One region of the Vreelandella sp. 162(4c) genome, then DNA from elsewhere that is predicted to be linked to it. Evidence: predicted binding sites of a transcription regulator. Region 1 holds the regulator's gene; each other region holds the start of a gene.
The links. The regulator PhoB, encoded in region 1, activates phosphate uptake and scavenging genes when phosphate is short. The targets are predictions, from matches to a motif close to TGTCATANNNNTGTCANA.
Positions count from the first base shown of each region.

Region 2: the regulator PhoB is predicted to act here: its motif matches at 1,645-1,662, upstream of AC4EYZ_RS20845 (DUF6482 family protein).
Region 3: the regulator PhoB is predicted to act here: its motif matches at 2,373-2,390, upstream of AC4EYZ_RS14910 (putative 2-aminoethylphosphonate ABC transporter substrate-binding protein).
Region 4: the regulator PhoB is predicted to act here: its motif matches at 2,284-2,301, upstream of AC4EYZ_RS08775 (esterase-like activity of phytase family protein).

Region 1 covers NZ_CM176981.1:2,652,027-2,656,238, reverse strand. Annotated here, with positions in the region: gene AC4EYZ_RS12210 (hypothetical protein) at 441-755, opposite strand; gene phoR (phosphate regulon sensor histidine kinase PhoR) at 1,067-2,353, opposite strand; gene phoB (phosphate regulon transcriptional regulator PhoB) at 2,356-3,045, opposite strand; gene ubiA (4-hydroxybenzoate octaprenyltransferase) at 3,171-4,061, opposite strand; gene AC4EYZ_RS12190 (chorismate--pyruvate lyase family protein) at 4,097-4,212, opposite strand, start outside.
Region 2 covers NZ_CM176981.1:4,521,092-4,525,303, forward strand. Annotated here, with positions in the region: gene dnaB (replicative DNA helicase) at 1-1,162, shown strand, start outside; gene AC4EYZ_RS20840 (hypothetical protein) at 1,270-1,563, shown strand; gene AC4EYZ_RS20845 (DUF6482 family protein) at 1,761-2,063, shown strand; gene AC4EYZ_RS20850 (thiol-disulfide oxidoreductase DCC family protein) at 2,079-2,477, opposite strand; gene AC4EYZ_RS20855 (cryptochrome/photolyase family protein) at 2,474-4,063, opposite strand; gene hemH (ferrochelatase) at 4,194-4,212, shown strand, end outside.
Region 3 covers NZ_CM176981.1:3,234,607-3,238,818, forward strand. Annotated here, with positions in the region: gene AC4EYZ_RS14895 (bifunctional diguanylate cyclase/phosphodiesterase) at 1-790, shown strand, start outside; gene AC4EYZ_RS14900 (HAD family hydrolase) at 893-1,618, shown strand; gene AC4EYZ_RS14905 (UTRA domain-containing protein) at 1,611-2,321, shown strand; gene AC4EYZ_RS14910 (putative 2-aminoethylphosphonate ABC transporter substrate-binding protein) at 2,441-3,475, shown strand; gene AC4EYZ_RS14915 (putative 2-aminoethylphosphonate ABC transporter ATP-binding protein) at 3,522-4,212, shown strand, end outside.
Region 4 covers NZ_CM176981.1:1,946,152-1,950,363, forward strand. Annotated here, with positions in the region: gene AC4EYZ_RS08775 (esterase-like activity of phytase family protein) at 24-2,195, opposite strand; gene bfr (bacterioferritin) at 2,548-3,030, opposite strand; gene AC4EYZ_RS08785 ((2Fe-2S)-binding protein) at 3,222-3,428, opposite strand; gene AC4EYZ_RS08790 (RDD family protein) at 3,587-4,060, opposite strand; gene lptG (LPS export ABC transporter permease LptG) at 4,126-4,212, opposite strand, start outside.

The sequences.
Region 1 (4,212 bases):
CATGTGCACTAATGACACATGCGCAAAACTGTCTGTGCCTTTATGACACACTCAGCAAAATAAAAGGCTCGATGCCAACAAAGCGCTACGGCATCAATTCATAAAAAACAAAACATGGCATTGGATAGAGAGGCGCAAAGAAAGATCGGCGGAAAAGATAGGGGAGAAAGTAGCGGGGGAATAAGCGAGATAAAAAGTAGGCAGCAAAAATTAGGCCCCGCATTGCGGGGCCCGATATCAGAATTGGCTATAGGTAATAACTAACGCTAGCTTCCACTCCTTGTGCGGGGCTCCAACCTTGGAATTAACCCTGACTAGTGTTCTGATTGCCTACTGATTCATCCGTGAATCTTAAAAGCATTCTTGCTTTTGTAACATCCTGTTAATCGCTTATTCATTCTCTGAAAAGCTTTTAATGATATCTAAAAGGTCATAGATAATTAGCTACCGCCATTTTCTTCTACAAGCTCATCCTTGTCATACTCAGCATCGTCTGAGTGACTGCTTGATTGCGGATCCATGTCGCTGGCACCATCACCTTCGTCATGGGTTAAATCGTCAGTCATGTCTGTTGTATCACTGCCAGTTGAACTACCGGTACCTTGGGAATCCATCGGTTGCTCGTCAGCGGTAATACCTTGGTTTTCGTCAATCGCCGAATTTTCATCAGTTTGTGCAAAAGCTAATGGGCTTGCCATCAGACCAAAAGATACACCTAAAATGCCAGCTTTCTTGAGAAAATCCTTGGACGTCATATCCTACCTCCGATCGCTGTTTAGTACCGCTTAATGAAGAAAGAAAGGCTTACTGAGAAGCCAGCAATTCCTGCGGTCATCTTCCTTCAATCTGTACTCTGCAGAAGGCATGCCAAAAAACTGAAGAATATAAATAAAAACAACAAAATCAAACTCTTACTTAAAAATAAGTTATGCCAAAAAGGCATCAACTGAGTCACGACACAACGCTTTGAGCTGTGTAAAAATGGCACATGGGTAAAGCTTTACCAACCTTGCATGCCAATATTGCACATTGTTACAAATATTATGCGATGGAATGACTTGCTAAATTAAACAAGACGCGAGGGGGGGAAGGCGCAGCGAAACAACGCACCCTTGCCGGGAAGGGACTCAATTTGTAGTTGCGCATCGTGGCGCAATAGCACGTGCTTAACGATCGCCAAGCCTAAACCTGTGCCGCCAGTCGCAGTGCTGCGCCCCTTATCAACACGGTAAAAGCGTTCTGTTAGTCGGGGAATATGAACGGGATCAATCCCTTCACCGTTATCTTCCACATCGATATAGCCGCCACCAGTAGCGCTAGCTTTCCAGCGCAGGGTGATTTGGCTGCCAGCAGGCGTGTAGCGAACCGCATTAAAGGCAAGGTTAGAGACGGCGCTGCGAATCTCCTGTTCACTGCCTAACAGTCGGGCATCGCTCTCAAGGGCGACGGTAATGGTATGACGTTGATGCGATAGGGCCAGCGCATCATCACAAACGCTTTGCAGTAAAGGCTCGAGTGGCAGTGGATGATGATCTTGGCCGCCCTGGTCAATTTCCAAACGCGAGAGCAGCAATAAATCGTTGACCAGATTCTGCATCCGCTGGGTCTGTTCCTGCATTTGCTGAATACTACGTCCCAAGCGCGGCGGAAGCTGGTCGGAGATATCACTGTAGGTTTCCAAATAGCCGGAGAGAACGGTCAGCGGCGTACGTAACTCATGGGAAACGTTGGCGACAAAGTCGCGCCGCATCTGCTCAAGACGATGCAAGCGGGTGATATCGCGAGCCATCACTAAGCGTTCGTCGTCACCATAGAGGGTAATTTGATACTGCAGGATTCGCCGTTCATCAATCGGTGAGGTGAGCGTTAACGGCTCACTGTAGTTACGCGAATTAAAATAGCTGATAAAGCCCGGGTCGCGCAGCAGGTTGGTAATGTGTTGACCACGATCATGGGCGGTTTGTAGCCCCAGCATGGCGGTGGCGGCGCTGTTCCACCACTCCAAATCACCGTGGCGATCAAGCATGACCACGCTATCACGCATTGCTTCAGACGACTCTTGAATACGTGCCAAAGTAGCCCGCAGACGGCTTTGGGTGATGCGCTGACTTTTTTGATAGCGGTATAAACGATCGAATAGCTCGCCCCACATCCCGCGAGCGGCAGGCGGTTCATCGTTAGGGTGGAGGGTGAGCCACAAATAGAGTTCGCGTAACTGTCGTAAGTGGTAAAACAGGCATCCCGCAAGCCCTGCTGCGAGCCCCAGCCCAGCCGAGCCCAACAGCCAGCCCAAGCAAGTGCCCAGCGTGGCCAGCCACGCTATTCGCCACAGCTCACGACTCCATAAACGCACATTTACACCCGTGCAGAGAAACGGTAACCGGTACCCCGAACCGTTTGGATCAGGTTTTGATGCACGTCACCCAGCGCTTTACGCAAGCGGCGGATATGCACATCGACCGTGCGCTCTTCAACGTAAACATTGCCGCCCCACACTTGGTCAAGCAGCTGGCTACGTGTGTAAGCGCGCTCTTGGTGAGTCATAAAAAACTGCAGCAAACGGTACTCGGTGGGGCCCATTTCCAGCGCTTTGCCGTGGGCACTTACCCGGTGGCTCACCGGATCAAGCAGCAGGCCGTTAATCTCAATCGGGTCTTCAACGCCACGTGGCGTCGCACGGCGCAGCACCGCTTTTAGCCGTGCCACCAATTCCCGGGGTGAAAAAGGCTTGGTGATATAATCATCGGCACCGGCTTCAAGCCCTTGAATTTTATTATCCTCTTCGCCTTTCGCGGTGAGCATAATAATCGGGATTTCAGCGGTGGTTTCTTCACGTTTTAGGCGTCTCGCCAGCTCAATACCGCTAGTGCCGGGCATCATCCAGTCCAGCAGCAGTAAATCGGGTTGGTGGTCGACCACCATGGCATGGGCATCCTGGGCGTTATCCGCTTCGAGCACGCGATAGTCAGCCATTTCCAGCGCTACCGCGATCATCTCGCGAATCGACGCCTCATCATCGACAATCAGAACGGTCTTGGCGGTCATACCAGAGCCTCACGGTGTTCAAAGAAACTAGTTCAAAGAAAAACAGTTCAAAGATAAACAGATCAATGACATGTCAGTGACGATAACACCATGACTTGATGACAATTACATGACAATCGCCTCGATCAGCCAGCCGCAGGCCACCAACTTAGCGCGATACCGGCAAAAATCAGCAGTCCCGACCAGTGATTATTGAGAAACGCCTGGAAGCAGGCATCCCGCTCCTGGTCGCGAATTAAGCGCTGCTGATGCAGAAAAGTCGCTGCCATTGCCGCTAGCCCTAACCAGAAGAAACCACCTAAACCAACCCGCCAGCCTACCCAAGCCAGCAACCCCAGGGTGGCTAGCTGGAGTAAGCCGATAATCAAACGATCCGCATTTCCAAACAGCACGGCCGTCGATTTAATGCCAATTTTTAAATCGTCGTCGCGATCGACCATGGCGTACTGGGTATCGTAGGCCACTGTCCAGCACACATTAGCGCAGAATAGCAGCCATGCTTCCAGCGGCACGTGGCCGAGCACGGCGCCAAAAGCCATCGGAATTGCCCAGGAAAAAGCCGCGCCCAGCACCACCTGAGGAAAGTGGGTATAGCGCTTCATAAACGGATAAATAATCGCCAGCAGCACCCCGCCCAGCGAGAGCAGCACCGTAAACCAGTTGGTCAGTAATACCAGAATAAACGCAGCGGCCACCAGGGCGATAAACAGCAGTTGAGCTTCGGTTTCGCTGATACGGCCCGTCGCTAGCGGACGTTGTTTTGTGCGTTTCACATGCCCATCGAAGTGGCGATCCGCATAGTCATTGACCACGCAGCCCGCAGCGCGCATCACATAAACGCCGGCCACAAAAATCAGCAGCACATTTCGCCCTGGTACACCTTCCGCAGCCACCCATAATGCCCACAGCGTCGGCCACATCAAAAGCCATGTGCCTATCGGCCGATTCAAGCGCATCAGCTGTAAAAAATCTGCCACGCGAGCCCATCCCTTCGGCCGCAACAGTGAACGATCCATGCTTACCTCACGAAGAATAAGATGCAGGCGCTAGCCTAGCGCGAAGGCAGGCCAAGATCATCCGCCATCGCCGTCAAAAAATACTCTTGCACTAATAATGACAGACTGCCGTGCTTACAGCCGTGATAAAAAACAGAGCGCCTTCCCCAGG
Region 2 (4,212 bases), 1.9 Mb from region 1:
GCTTTCTGAAGCGCTGGAAGCGCGTGATCACTTGGATACCGTAGGCGGCCTGGCGTTTTTGGCAGAGCTTGCTCGTAACACGCCCTCTGCCAGTAATATTCGCGCCTATGCTGATATCGTGCGTGAGCGGGCAACGCTGCGCAAGCTGATCCGTGCGGCTAATCAAATTGCCGATAGTGCCTTTACTCCCCAGGGGCGCCCGGCTGATGAATTGCTTAACGAAGCCGAGCGGTTAGTGTTCCAGATTGCCGAGGAGCGCCCCAAAACGGGCGGCCCCATTGGCATGAGCGATCTATTGACCAAGGCGGTGGATCGTATTGATGAGCTGTTTAATCTGAAAGGTGAAATGACCGGGCTTTCCACTGGTTTTCGTGATCTGGATGAAATGACCACCGGGTTGCAGCCATCCGATATGGTGGTCATCGCCGGTCGACCCTCGATGGGTAAAACGACCTTCGCTATGAACCTGGTTGAACATGCGGTGATTTCCAGCGACAAGCCAGTCATGGTGTTCTCCATGGAGATGCCCGCAGAGTCGCTCATGCTGAGGATGCTGTCTTCCCTGGGCCGAATCGATCAAACCCGTGTGCGTACCGGGCAACTGGAGGACGAGGATTGGCCGCGTTTAACCTCAGCGGTTAATCTGCTCAAAGACAAACAGCTGTTTATCGACGACACCGCGGCCTTGTCGCCTAACGAAATGCGCTCAAGGTTGCGCCGTGTGGTGCGTGAACATGGCAATATCGCACTGGTCATGATCGATTATCTTCAGTTGATGCAGATCCCTGGCTTTAGCGAAAACCGCACCGGTGAGATTTCCGAGATTTCGCGCTCCTTGAAGGGGTTGGCGAAAGAGTTTAACTGCCCTGTGGTGGCTCTTTCTCAGTTGAACCGCTCCTTGGAGCAGCGCCCCAACAAACGCCCGGTTATGTCGGATCTGAGGGAATCTGGTGCGATCGAGCAGGATGCCGACGTCATTGCCTTCGTTTATCGCGATGAGGTCTATAATCCAGATAATCCCGACAATCAGGGGATTGCTGAGTTAATTATCGGTAAGCAGCGTAATGGTCCTATCGGCACGGTGCATATGGCCTTTATCGGCAAATATACCCGCTTTGAGGATTTGGCTCCGGATAGTTACGGCCAAGCGTTCGGCGACTAAGTTAATGATGACTGGTTTGTGATGACAGGCTAGTGATAAGTAGCTTGAGGATGGGGGGCGAGTTCGTATAATGCCTCACCCACGATATGTAAAAACGGGAGCAGCAAATGGCAGGTGGATTTCGGCGCGGTAACCGGCAGCGTCTTCCTAAGTTAGAAGGTCGCGGTGAGCTAGAGGCGATAGAGCGCGAAGGCCCTTTTAAAGAGTGGCTAGGTATGCCGGATCTTTATCGCTACCATTTAGTGGTCGCAGGCGAGAAGTATAGTTACCAGACTGAAGATGGTGAGCTGCCTGTGACGGTGGGAGATAAGGTCGTGTTCCGCTACAAAGAGACTAAAGGCGGCAACTGGATTGACCGCAATTCGCTTGGCAAAGCGATCGACCCCTCTGAATATCAATAATCAATTGATATCTTGACCTTCCGGTCAGGAACTCTCTTGCACTATTGACCTCCTAGCTATTAATGTCTAGTTATTGCTTGTTGTCATTACATTGCAATGACGGGGCAACAGAAGTGTCATGGGGTACAGTCATGCTGTGCCCTGATGACATGCCGTCTGACATAACGTATGAAATAGCCAAATAATAGGAGGGAACCATGGAACTTAAGGATCTTAAGCAGTTTGTCGCCAATCACGACAATTTTGAAATTCGCGTGATTACCCATTCGGGCAGCCGTTTTTATCAGGTTGAGCTGGAAGACGTTGAAGGCGAGCGTCATATGCTGACGCAGCGTACCAAGCCAATGCTGTTTCGCTCGCTAGATGATGCCTATATGGATCTCAAGCGCGCCGGGATTCATCGCGCTTACCTGGTACAGCATGTGCCCCACGATGAAGTGATAGGCCGCGACGCGCACTATAGTGAGCCGCTCACATCGCGTATGCCGCTTGTTTTTTAACGCTGCTCTCACCCATCAACGTTTAGCCTGACGCTTTTCCCACCACTGCCCAAGCCGAATTCGGCGACGGGCAAAAAATCGGTAACCGGCATTCATTATGCCGTGTACTCCCGGTAAGCACGAAAACCTCACCAGCCGCCGATAGCCCAACACTGCATAGAGGGCACGGCTGGCATCCATGCCGATGTACCATCTCCCTTGACTATCACGCAGGTGCAACTGGCCCATCATGGCGTTAAATTCTTGCCCATACGCCTGAGCGTTAAAATCACGGGCCTGAATATCTATCAGCGCGATGTGTTCCCGATGGCGATGCTTTTCCAGCCACGCGACTTCCTGTTGGCAAAAGGGGCAGTGACCATCGTGAAATAGCGTAACTGGCGGTGCAGCATGTAGTGGCGTGTAGCGGCTCATGGTGACTCCTGGTTGGTATTGGCCGAATAACCTGCTGTGTGGCAGGGCTGCCCGTAGCCAGGCGATGTTTCCAATTGATCCAAAAAGTGCTCAGCCTGTTGGCGGATAGCCTCGCGCTTCTCGTCGGCCATGCGGTTGAGGGAGCCGTAAATCAGCTTCATGCGAGGGGTCTTACTCAGACGCTCAGCGTTGGTTTCGAGAAAGTGCCAGTAAAGGCTGTTGAAAGGGCAGGCTTTTGGCCCCGTGACCTGCTTGGGTGAGTAACGGCAGTGCTGACAATGGTCGGACATTTTGTCGATATACTTGCCCGACGCACAGTAGGGCTTTGAGCCCATTAAGCCGCCGTCGGCATGGAGCACCATCCCTAGGGTGTTAGGCAGCTCTACCCACTCACTGGCATCTGCATAAACCGCTAAGTACCAGTCGCATAGCGCCTCAGGTTTAACTCCGCATAGTAAGGCGAAATTGCCTGTCACCATCAGTCGTTGAATATGGTGGGCGTAGCTATTGTCGATGGTCATCTGAATAGCGCGCTGCAAGCAGCGCATATCGGTATCCGCGTCCCAGTAAAACGCTGGCAGGTCGCGCTCAAAACCTAGCTGATTAGACCCTTTGTAGCTGGGCATCTGCGTCCAGTAGAGCCCTCGCACATACTCACGCCAGCCAAGAATTTGGCGGATAAACCCTTCCACGGCGTTGATCGACACGTCACCGCCATAGTAACGCTGCTCGGCGGCTTCGCAGACTTCATGGGGCGACAGCAGGCCGATGTTCATCGCAGCTGAGAGGCGCGAGTGATACAAATAAGGTGCAGAGTCACTGATTGCATCTTGATAGCGGCCAAAATCAGCCAATCCATGGTCTATAAAATGGTGTAAATCCACCAACGCTTGTCGACGAGTGACTGGCAGGTTGAAATTATCCAGAGACCCCATATGGTCGCCAAAATGGCGCTTGGCATCGTTTAGCGCTTCTTGGGTGATCGCATCCTGACGATGTTGAGGTAGCTCAGGGAAATCCAGTTTGGCTTTGATAGGCTGGCGATTGTCGTGGTCAAAATTCCATTTGCCGCCAACGGGCTCGTCGCCCTCCATCAAGTACCCGGTACGTTTGCGCTGTTCTCGGTAAAAGTACTCAAGGCGCAGCTGTTTGCGTCCGCTTGCCCATTGGCTAAAGTCATCGGGTGTGGTGAAAAAGCGCTCATCCTCAAGTAGTCGCCACGGAATCGTTGCGTTTTCGCGCTGCTGCATCGTCTCCCATAGCCGCCATTCGCCAGGTCGGGCAACGCGTATCTCATTGCAGCCGTACTGTTGCGCGATGCGTTCGGCTTCCTCAATAAGGGAGTGGCAATTATCTGCATCATCCAGCGCGCTGTAGTGCACTTGAAAGCCTTTTTCGCGCAGTGCCTGGGCAAAGTGACGCATGGCAGCCAAAAAGAAGCCAATTTTATGGATATGATGGGGAACATAGCGCGCTTCCTCGCCAACTTCGCACAGGGCAACCACGGCATTGGCGGGCGCGTCTTGCAGCGTTGTGAGTGAAAACGAGAGCTGGTCGCCGAGCACCAAAAGCAAAGGCTTGGACATGAGTTAGCCTGTAATTATACAAATGATGCCGATAGTATAACTTTATACCGCCACTTTGCCGAAAAGTGATAGGATTTAATTAATTGATAGATGTACTGAGTACCATCGTTATTTTTCAGGAGCATGAGTAATGACCGAGAATGTCGTCA
Region 3 (4,212 bases), 580 kb from region 1:
AACGATGCGCCACGCGCTACATCGACGCCAACAGATGACCGAGCGACTCAGCGCGGCAATTACTGAACACAAGTTAGAACTCTACTTTCAGCCTCAGGTGAACCTTACCAGTGGTCAGTTGACCGGTGCAGAAGCCCTGTGCCGCTGGCACGATGCCGAGTGGGGCTGGGTGAGCCCCGGCGAGTTTATTCCCCTGGCTGAAGAGCGTGGTTTGATTCGTGCCTTGGGAGACTGGGTGCTGGAAGAGTCCGCAAGGCAGCTACTGGCATGGCGTGAACAGCCTGAGGGTGGGCTGCCAGGGAGGCTATCGATCAATATTTCCGCCCAACAGTTTGCCGATCCTGAGCTTACCCACCACATTGCGCAACTCACCGCCGGCGTTTCGTCGAGCGCTATCGCCCTGGAGCTCACTGAAAGTGATTTTATGCGCGACCCAGATCAGGCCGTTGAGATCACCCACGCCATGCGACAAGCGGGCTATGCTCTCTCTATCGATGATTTCGGCACCGGCTATTCTTCGCTTTCCTACCTACGGCGCTTCGCTGCCGACGCACTGAAAATTGATATTTCCTTTGTGCGTGAAATGCTCGAAAACAAAAATGACCGCACCATTGTTCAGGCCATCATCGCCATGGCAAAAGCGCTAGAGATGAAAACCGTGGCGGAAGGCGTTGAAACGCGCGACCAAGCGAATTTGCTTGCCGCAATGGGTTGCAATGAGGCACAAGGGTACTGGTTTGGCCGCCCGCTGCCTGCCGATGAGTTTGCGACGCAGTGGTTAACTACTTAGTCTTCTAGTTTGCTCATCGTCGTCTTCTATTAGCGTCATCGTCCTGTCATCACCTTTGGCATACCCTACGCGCCGCCAACCCGCGATGAAAGGAGTGCTCCCATGCGCCTGGCCCTGTTTGATCTTGACGACACCCTCCTGGACGGAGACTGCAGCGACCGCTGGAATTTATGGATGATAGAGCAAGGCTGGATCAGCGATGCCGAAGCGTTTATGGCGCGGGCGGAGAAAATGCACCAGGCCTATCACGCGGGGAAGCTAAAGCTTGAAGAGTATTTGGCCATGACCCTAGCACCGCTGCGAGGGCGCAGAGTGAGAGATGTGCAAAAAGAGGTCGAGCGCTTTGTTGCCACGCACCTGCAACCGCGTATTTTTGAACAAGCTTGGGCCTGTCTGGAAGCGCACCGCCAGGCAGGCGATACCCTGGTACTGATTTCCGCCTCGTCACGGCATCTGGTCGAGCCGATAGCGACCACTCTGGGTATTGAACACGTGCTGGCGGTAGAGCTAAGCGTGGAGCACGGCATCAATGAAGACGCGCGCTATACCGGCGGCAGCGAGGGTATTTTTTCTTATCGTGGCGGTAAGGTGCTGCGCTTAAAACAGTGGTTGGCCGAGCAGCAGTTCACCCCTAGCCACACTACTTTCTACTCAGACTCCCGCAACGACCTCCCGCTGTTGCAGTACGTGGATTGCCCTGTAGCGGTCAATCCCGATCCAGTGCTCGCTGAGGTGGCTAGCGTTGAAGGTTGGCGGCGCTTAGACTGGCGGGCGCCCTCAAGCGCTTCGTCACCTAATGCTCTGCCAGGAAAATCGGCGCATGTCTGATGCCTACTATCTAAAGTTAACCGAACAGCTTCGTATTTTGATCGACCAAAATGCTGCCCTGTGGGAAGGCAAGCTTCCCGCAGAGCGGTCATTGGCCGAGCGTTTTGCCACCACTCGTGTGACCCTGCGCCAAGCGCTTTCACAGTTGGAAATGGAGGGCTTAATCCACCGCAGCAACCGGCGCGGCTGGTTTATTTCTCCTGCCCGTTTAGTTTACGACCCCACCCGTGACGCGGGCTTTAACGACTATGTACGTGCACAGGGGCGGCAGCCACGCACGGCAGTATTGAAGCTGGAAACCCGTGCCCATCTGCCTGCCGCGCGGGCACTGAATCTGCCGGATGACCAGCCGTTTCAGCATATTCGCCGCCGCCGCTACGTGGATGACCGCGCGGTGCTGGTGGAGTCGCTGTGGGTGGTGCCCGAGCGTGCCCCAGAGTTGCTAGATATCTATAGTGGGCAATCGCTTTGGGGGCTGTTGCGCGAGCGCTGGGGGCACTACCTGGCCAATCGCTCTATTCGCATGGTCTCAGAAGCGCTTTCGCCAATGGATGCCGAAGAGCTATTCGTTGCGCCCGGCACTGCCGGGTTAAATATTAACCGTGCCATTTTAGACGACCAGCAGCGCCCTATTGAGTTTGATGAAGAGCACTGGCTGCACGATTCGCTGTGTATCAGTGTGGAGCTATCCGGTCAGCGCTAGCGGAAACGACCTAGTCGTGGTCATCATCAGTTAAAAAAACGGTCAAACAAGCGTCATCGCAGTGTCATTTAAAGCCTGCAGACTTCTGGTCTATACCAATTAGCCAGGAGCCCACCATCATGATGTCACGCCGTTTATTCCCCTCCACCTTGCTTGCAGGTGCCGCAGCCGTTGCACTTGCTTCAAACGCCCAGGCCACTGAATTAACCGTGTATACCGCCGTTGAGTCAGATGACCTGCAAAAATACGCCGAACGCTTCAGCGCGGCGCACCCGGATATCGAGATTAACTGGGTGCGCGACTCCACCGGCGTGATTACCGCCCGCCTGCTGGCCGAGAAAGACAATCCCCAGGCTGACGTGATCTGGGGCCTGGCCGCTACCAGCCTGCTGGTGTTGGAAGAGGAGGGCATGCTGGAGCGCTACGCTCCCGCTGGCGTTGAGAATCTCGACCCCAAATTTGTCGATGTGGCCTATCGTGATGGTGAAGACCCAGCTTGGGTGGGTATGGACGCCTGGGTCGCTGCTATTTGCTACAACACCATTGAGGGCGAGCGCCAGGGCGTGCCGATGCCGACCTCTTGGGAAGATCTCACCCAGCCAGAGTTTGAAGGCCATGTGATTATGCCTAACCCCAACTCGTCGGGTACCGGCTACCTGGATGTGGCCAGCTGGCTGCAGCTATGGGAAGAGGATCAGGGCTGGGATTATATGGATCGCCTGCATAACAACATTGCCCGTTACACCCATTCTGGCTCTGCTCCCTGCAGCCTGGCGGCCACCGGTGAAACCGTGGTGGGCGTGTCATTTGCTTTCCGCGGTGCGCGCTTGAAGTCCCAGGGTGCGCCTATTGAAGTTATCTTCCCTGAAGAAGGGCTGGGCTGGGATATGGAGGCCGCCGCTATTATGACTGGTACCGACAAGCAGGAAGCCGCGCAAACGCTTATGGATTGGGCAATCTCCCGCGATGCCAACGAACTCTATAACGAAGGCTATGCAGTGGTTGCCTACCCAGGTGTGGCACAGCCGATTGAAAACTACCCCTCCGATATTACTGATCGCATGATCGACGCCGACTTCCAGTGGGCTGCCGTCAATCGCGAACGCGTGCTGGCCGAGTGGCAGCGTCGCTACGATGGTAAAACCGAGCAATAAGCCGCGATCAGTTGCCCCGGCCAGTGTGCCGGGGCATGGAGATGTTATGCACACGACAATGACATCGCTGCTGGCGGCCGACACACCAACGGTGATGACTCCCACTACTCCCCATTTAACCATTGAAGCAGTCACTAAGCGTTTTGGTAGTTTTACCGCGCTGGATGGTATTTCCCTAACCATAAACGAGGGCGAATTTGTCTGCTTTTTGGGCCCCTCCGGATGCGGCAAAACCACCCTGTTACGCACGATTGCAGGGCTGACCCAGCAAACGACGGGCACGCTTATTCAGCGTGACAAGGATATCTCCACGCTGCCCACCCAGGCGCGGGATTTCGGCATTGTGTTCCAGTCCTATGCGCTGTTTCCCAACCTCACGGTGTTCAACAACGTGGCCTATGGGTTGCGCAACCGGCGGGTAGAGCGGTCACGCATCCAAGCACGGGTGGGTGAGCTGCTCGCGCTGGTGAACTTGACGGGCAGCGACAACAAGTACCCGGCGGCGCTTTCCGGCGGGCAGCAACAGCGCGTGGCGCTGGCGCGGGCATTGGCCACCGAGCCTGGCCTGCTGCTGCTGGACGAGCCGCTTTCGGCGTTGGACGCCCGGGTGCGGGGCCACCTGCGCAGCCAGATTAAAGCCCTGCAGGCGCGCCTCGGGGTGACCACCATCATGGTGACCCACGACCAGGAAGAAGCGCTGACCATGGCCGACCGCATCGTGGTGATGAACCACGGCG
Region 4 (4,212 bases), 710 kb from region 1:
GTATAGACGAATACAGGCAGGGACTACTCTAGCGGTATCGACCAGAAGTAGGTCTCGCCGGAACTATCGTCCACACCGTCGTTGTCGCTGACCAGCCAGGCGTTGCCATTATCGTTGACCGCCATTCCTTCAATCTTGTCCACCACAAAGCCGTTGTAGCTGGCTAGGTCGGGAATCAGGTCGCGCACTAGCTGTTTCTCGACCACCGGCAGTTCACCGCCCAGCGGGGTGGGTTGCAGGCCGTCGAGGGCAACGCGGGTCACTTGCTTAACCTTAGCCTCGGCGCCGATCTGGTTGTCGCGCTCGATCAGATACAGCCAATCGCCATGGGCAGTGATTTCGGAGAGGCCAATCCAACCCTGTTCCACGTTATCCAGCGGGTAATGAACAGCGGCCCACTCGCCACTGTCGATATCAAAACGCAGCAGCTTGACCATGCCCTCGGGGTCATCCTGCCAAGGGCGCTGCACCGCCAGCCACAGTTGATCATCAATGCGCGTGACGCCTTCTAATCCCCACTTCAATGCCTGTTGAGCGAGCGCCTCGGGCAGTGCAATTCCTTGGATAATCTCGCCGTCGGAACCCACATGATAAAGGGTGTTGGCAAGGCCTTTGTCGTTACCTTCGGAAGCGACCCAGAAGCCACCTTCACCATCGGTGGTAATGCCTTCCATATCCAGCCCTAGCGCAGGCTCACCGTTGCGGGTCACGTCCAGTGCTGCCGTAATCCGCGCCGGGGAGGCTGAGGGGTCGATGGTAAAGATGCGCGGCTGGGCGCTGTAGAAGCTGTCGTTGACCGCGTAGAGCATGTCATCAGCGGCGACCAAACCGGAAAGTGCGCCCCAGCCGATCAGTTCATCAGCGCCCGCCGAGGTCAGGGTGGGATAGACCGCTGGCGCATCCTGGTATTGATAAATCATGACATGGGCGCGGGGGCCGCCGTCTTCGCCCAGATCCCCTTCATTGGCGGTGGCTAACAGGCCACGGCTGGGAATCGCCACGGCGCCTTCGGGAGACAGGCCCGAGGGCAGTAGCTGGGTGAGCTGCGGTTCGGCCAGGTTGCTAACGTCATAAACGCCCACCAGCGAGCCGCGCTCGGAAAGCAGGAAGACATAGGGCGTACCTTCGAACACCGCAAACTCCATCCCCTCCGGCTCGCTGCCTTTGGCATCCGAACGCTTATCGGGGTAGTGACCCGCTTCAATCACCGCGCGCTCGAATGAAGTACCTGACTCGTATACCACCTCGCCACGCTTGTTGAAGATCGTCCAGCCGCGCGCGCCGCCATCCATATCGCCTTCGTTGGCAATAGCGAAGTGGTCGTTGTCGATCCACTGCAGCGCATCCGGCTCGCGCAGACGCTCGGCTTGCTGCTCGTTGAAGATCAGTGCACCGTCATCGCTGGCGTCAATGCCGTCCAGGTCGACAGTCCCGGCGCTGAAATCCGCCACCACCTTACCGGCGTAGTCGAGCACCACCAGGTGGTTGTTCTCCTGCACGGTCACGACGGTCTCACCCAGGGTGTTGATATCGACAAACTCCGGCTCGGGATCCTCGGGGGCGATCTCGGCGAGCCCGGTTACGTCGGCGTAGAGCAGGCTGTCACAGTTAACCAGCCCTTCCGCATTGATCTTCACCAGTGCCACGGAACCGCCGGGCATCTGCGGTACACGTCCATCGCCCGCCTCTTCGTCGCGTTCGTTCTCAATGGCGACAGCGACAAAGCGCCCATCGGGGGCCGCAGCGGAAGCTACACTATCGGGCTGTCCGTCCAGCGGGCAGGAGGCGAGTATCTCGCCACTGGCTAAATCGACCGTGCGCAGCTCCCCGGAAGGTTCGCTGTAGGAAACCGATGTATTCACTCCGACATAGGCCATATTGCCGAGCACCGATACGGCCGTAGGCTCGCCGTCCATAACGATATTACCCAGCGGTTGCGGATTAGCCGGGTCGCTGATATCGATGCGCCCAATCACGCCCAGCGGGCTATCGGTATACACCAGCGTCATGCCATCACCGGAAGCAGCAATGATTTCAGGCGCGGTCTCGCGTGTACGATCCTCGCCCTCGGCCATGTTATCGGGAACCGCGAAACTGGCGATGCGGTTGAAATGTTGATCTGCCGCGCCTGCCGCTTGCGTGGCGGCCAGCACAGCAGCCAGCGCCAACAGGGTTGGTCTGCGTTTGAGTATCATGATGGAGTTAATCCCTTGCCTAAGCTTAAGAAACGACTGATTAAGTTATTAAACTTGCTATGTCCGATTAACCATCCAACATCATAACGATGTCAGGCTTATGACACTCACTGGCTAAGTTAGCGCCGTTGGCTATCGGCACACCTCAGCGCGAAATCCAAGTTGCCGCAAAAATGTTAGATGGGTAAGTAGTGAAGGAACGCATAGGGGAAAAGGGAAGCAGGAAAATCGATAGGTTAAAGGAGACCTTAGAACGAAAGCAGCCAGTCAGTTAGCCCTGACTGGCTGCTTTTTAGCTAGTTTTGGTTGCTAGCTTACTTCTATACATACGCGACATACGCGCGATAGCGTTTTACTCGTCGCCTGCCATCTGCATTTGGCGTTGCATGTAATTCTGAATACCCACCTTGTCGATCAAACCAAGTTCCGTTTCGATGTGATCGATATGGTCTTCTTCGTCGGCGAGCAGATCGCGGAGCATGTCGCGGGTAACGTAATCTTTAACGCTTTCACAATAGGTGATGGCTTCGATGTAGTCGTTGCGGCCATCGTGCTCAATTTTTAGATCGCTTTCGAGCATTTCTTTGACGTTTTCGCCAATGTGCAGCTTGCCCAGGTCTTGCAGGTTGGGAATACCTTCCAGGAATAGGATACGCTCGATGATCTTGTCAGCGTGCTGCATCTCTTCGATGGACTCATCGTATTCCCACTTGGCGAGTGCTTTTAGGCCCCAGTCTTTGTACATCTTGGCGTGCAAAAAGTACTGATTGATCGCAACCAGTTCGTTGCCGAGCGCCTTATTGAGATGCTCAATAACTTTCGTATCACCTTTCATGACGTCACCTTTTCTACTGTAATGCTGATGTTTAATCTAGTTTAGACAATACGATCAAGCAGTTACGTTTGGAGAAGAGTATAGGCGCAAATAGCTATACCCCCAGCGTTTCTGAGAGTATAGATAAGATGATTAAAAGTTCAAGCAAATCAGTTATTTGCTAAAGATAACCCTAACAATAGTGATTCGCGTCACACGGCGTAGGCAAGGCCCATATCGGCTTCTTGACGTGCTTCCTGAACGGCATCGCGGGTAATTGATTTAGCGTAGCACGCGCACTTACCGCACTGCGTTGCGCAGCCGGTTGCCTCGCGTACTTCTCGCCAGCTGCGCGCTCCGTCGCTAACGTGCTGGCGAATCTGATGATCGGTTACTCCCTTGCACACGCAAACGTACATGGCGACACCTCATAAAAATCATGAGATGAATGTAAATGATTCGCATACATCTTATCAAGTAGAAATGACTGCTTTTTGCTATCCATTCGTCTTAATAAGCAAGAGCAGCAAAATAACGTACTGGCGTAAAAGCACTTTTTGCCCCATACCAGCTGAAATTATTTTTTCGGCAAAACCACCGTTTGCGTGTTGGAAGCAATATCCGGCCAGCTACGCCGCTGTTTATCGAACAGCACCCATAAGTAGCCCAAACCAAACGCCAGCAGCGAGAGCCACGCCACCGCGCAGCGGATGAGGCATTGCTTCAAGTTCAGTGAATACCCGTCTACCGTTTGCACCCGTAATCGCCATGCCTGCATACCCAAGGTCATACCACCGCGCGACCAGGAGAAAACAAAAAACAGCGTGACAAAAAACACCAGCAAGAGCTGCAAACTCAAAACATCGCTGGCCGTAGTGCCAATCTCTTCGGGCTGTTGACCCAGCACATAGCGGAAAAACAGCATATGCACGACGGTCACCGCAATCCAAATCGCGGTGACCAAAAAGCCGTCATACAGCATGGCGCCCAGTCGTCGGCCAAGACCGGCTGGCCATACGCTGTCCAACTGAGTAAAGCGTCGTGTTTGCATAGTTCTCTTCGTGGTTGCTGGCTGTTTCTGGACGATACGAGGCTGTGATGGCTACTATTGCGGCATTAACCATTGCGACGTAGAAAGTAGATCCCGACCCCAGCGCAGGCCAGAGTCGGCACCAGTACGGCCCAGACGGGTGAAAAGCCAAA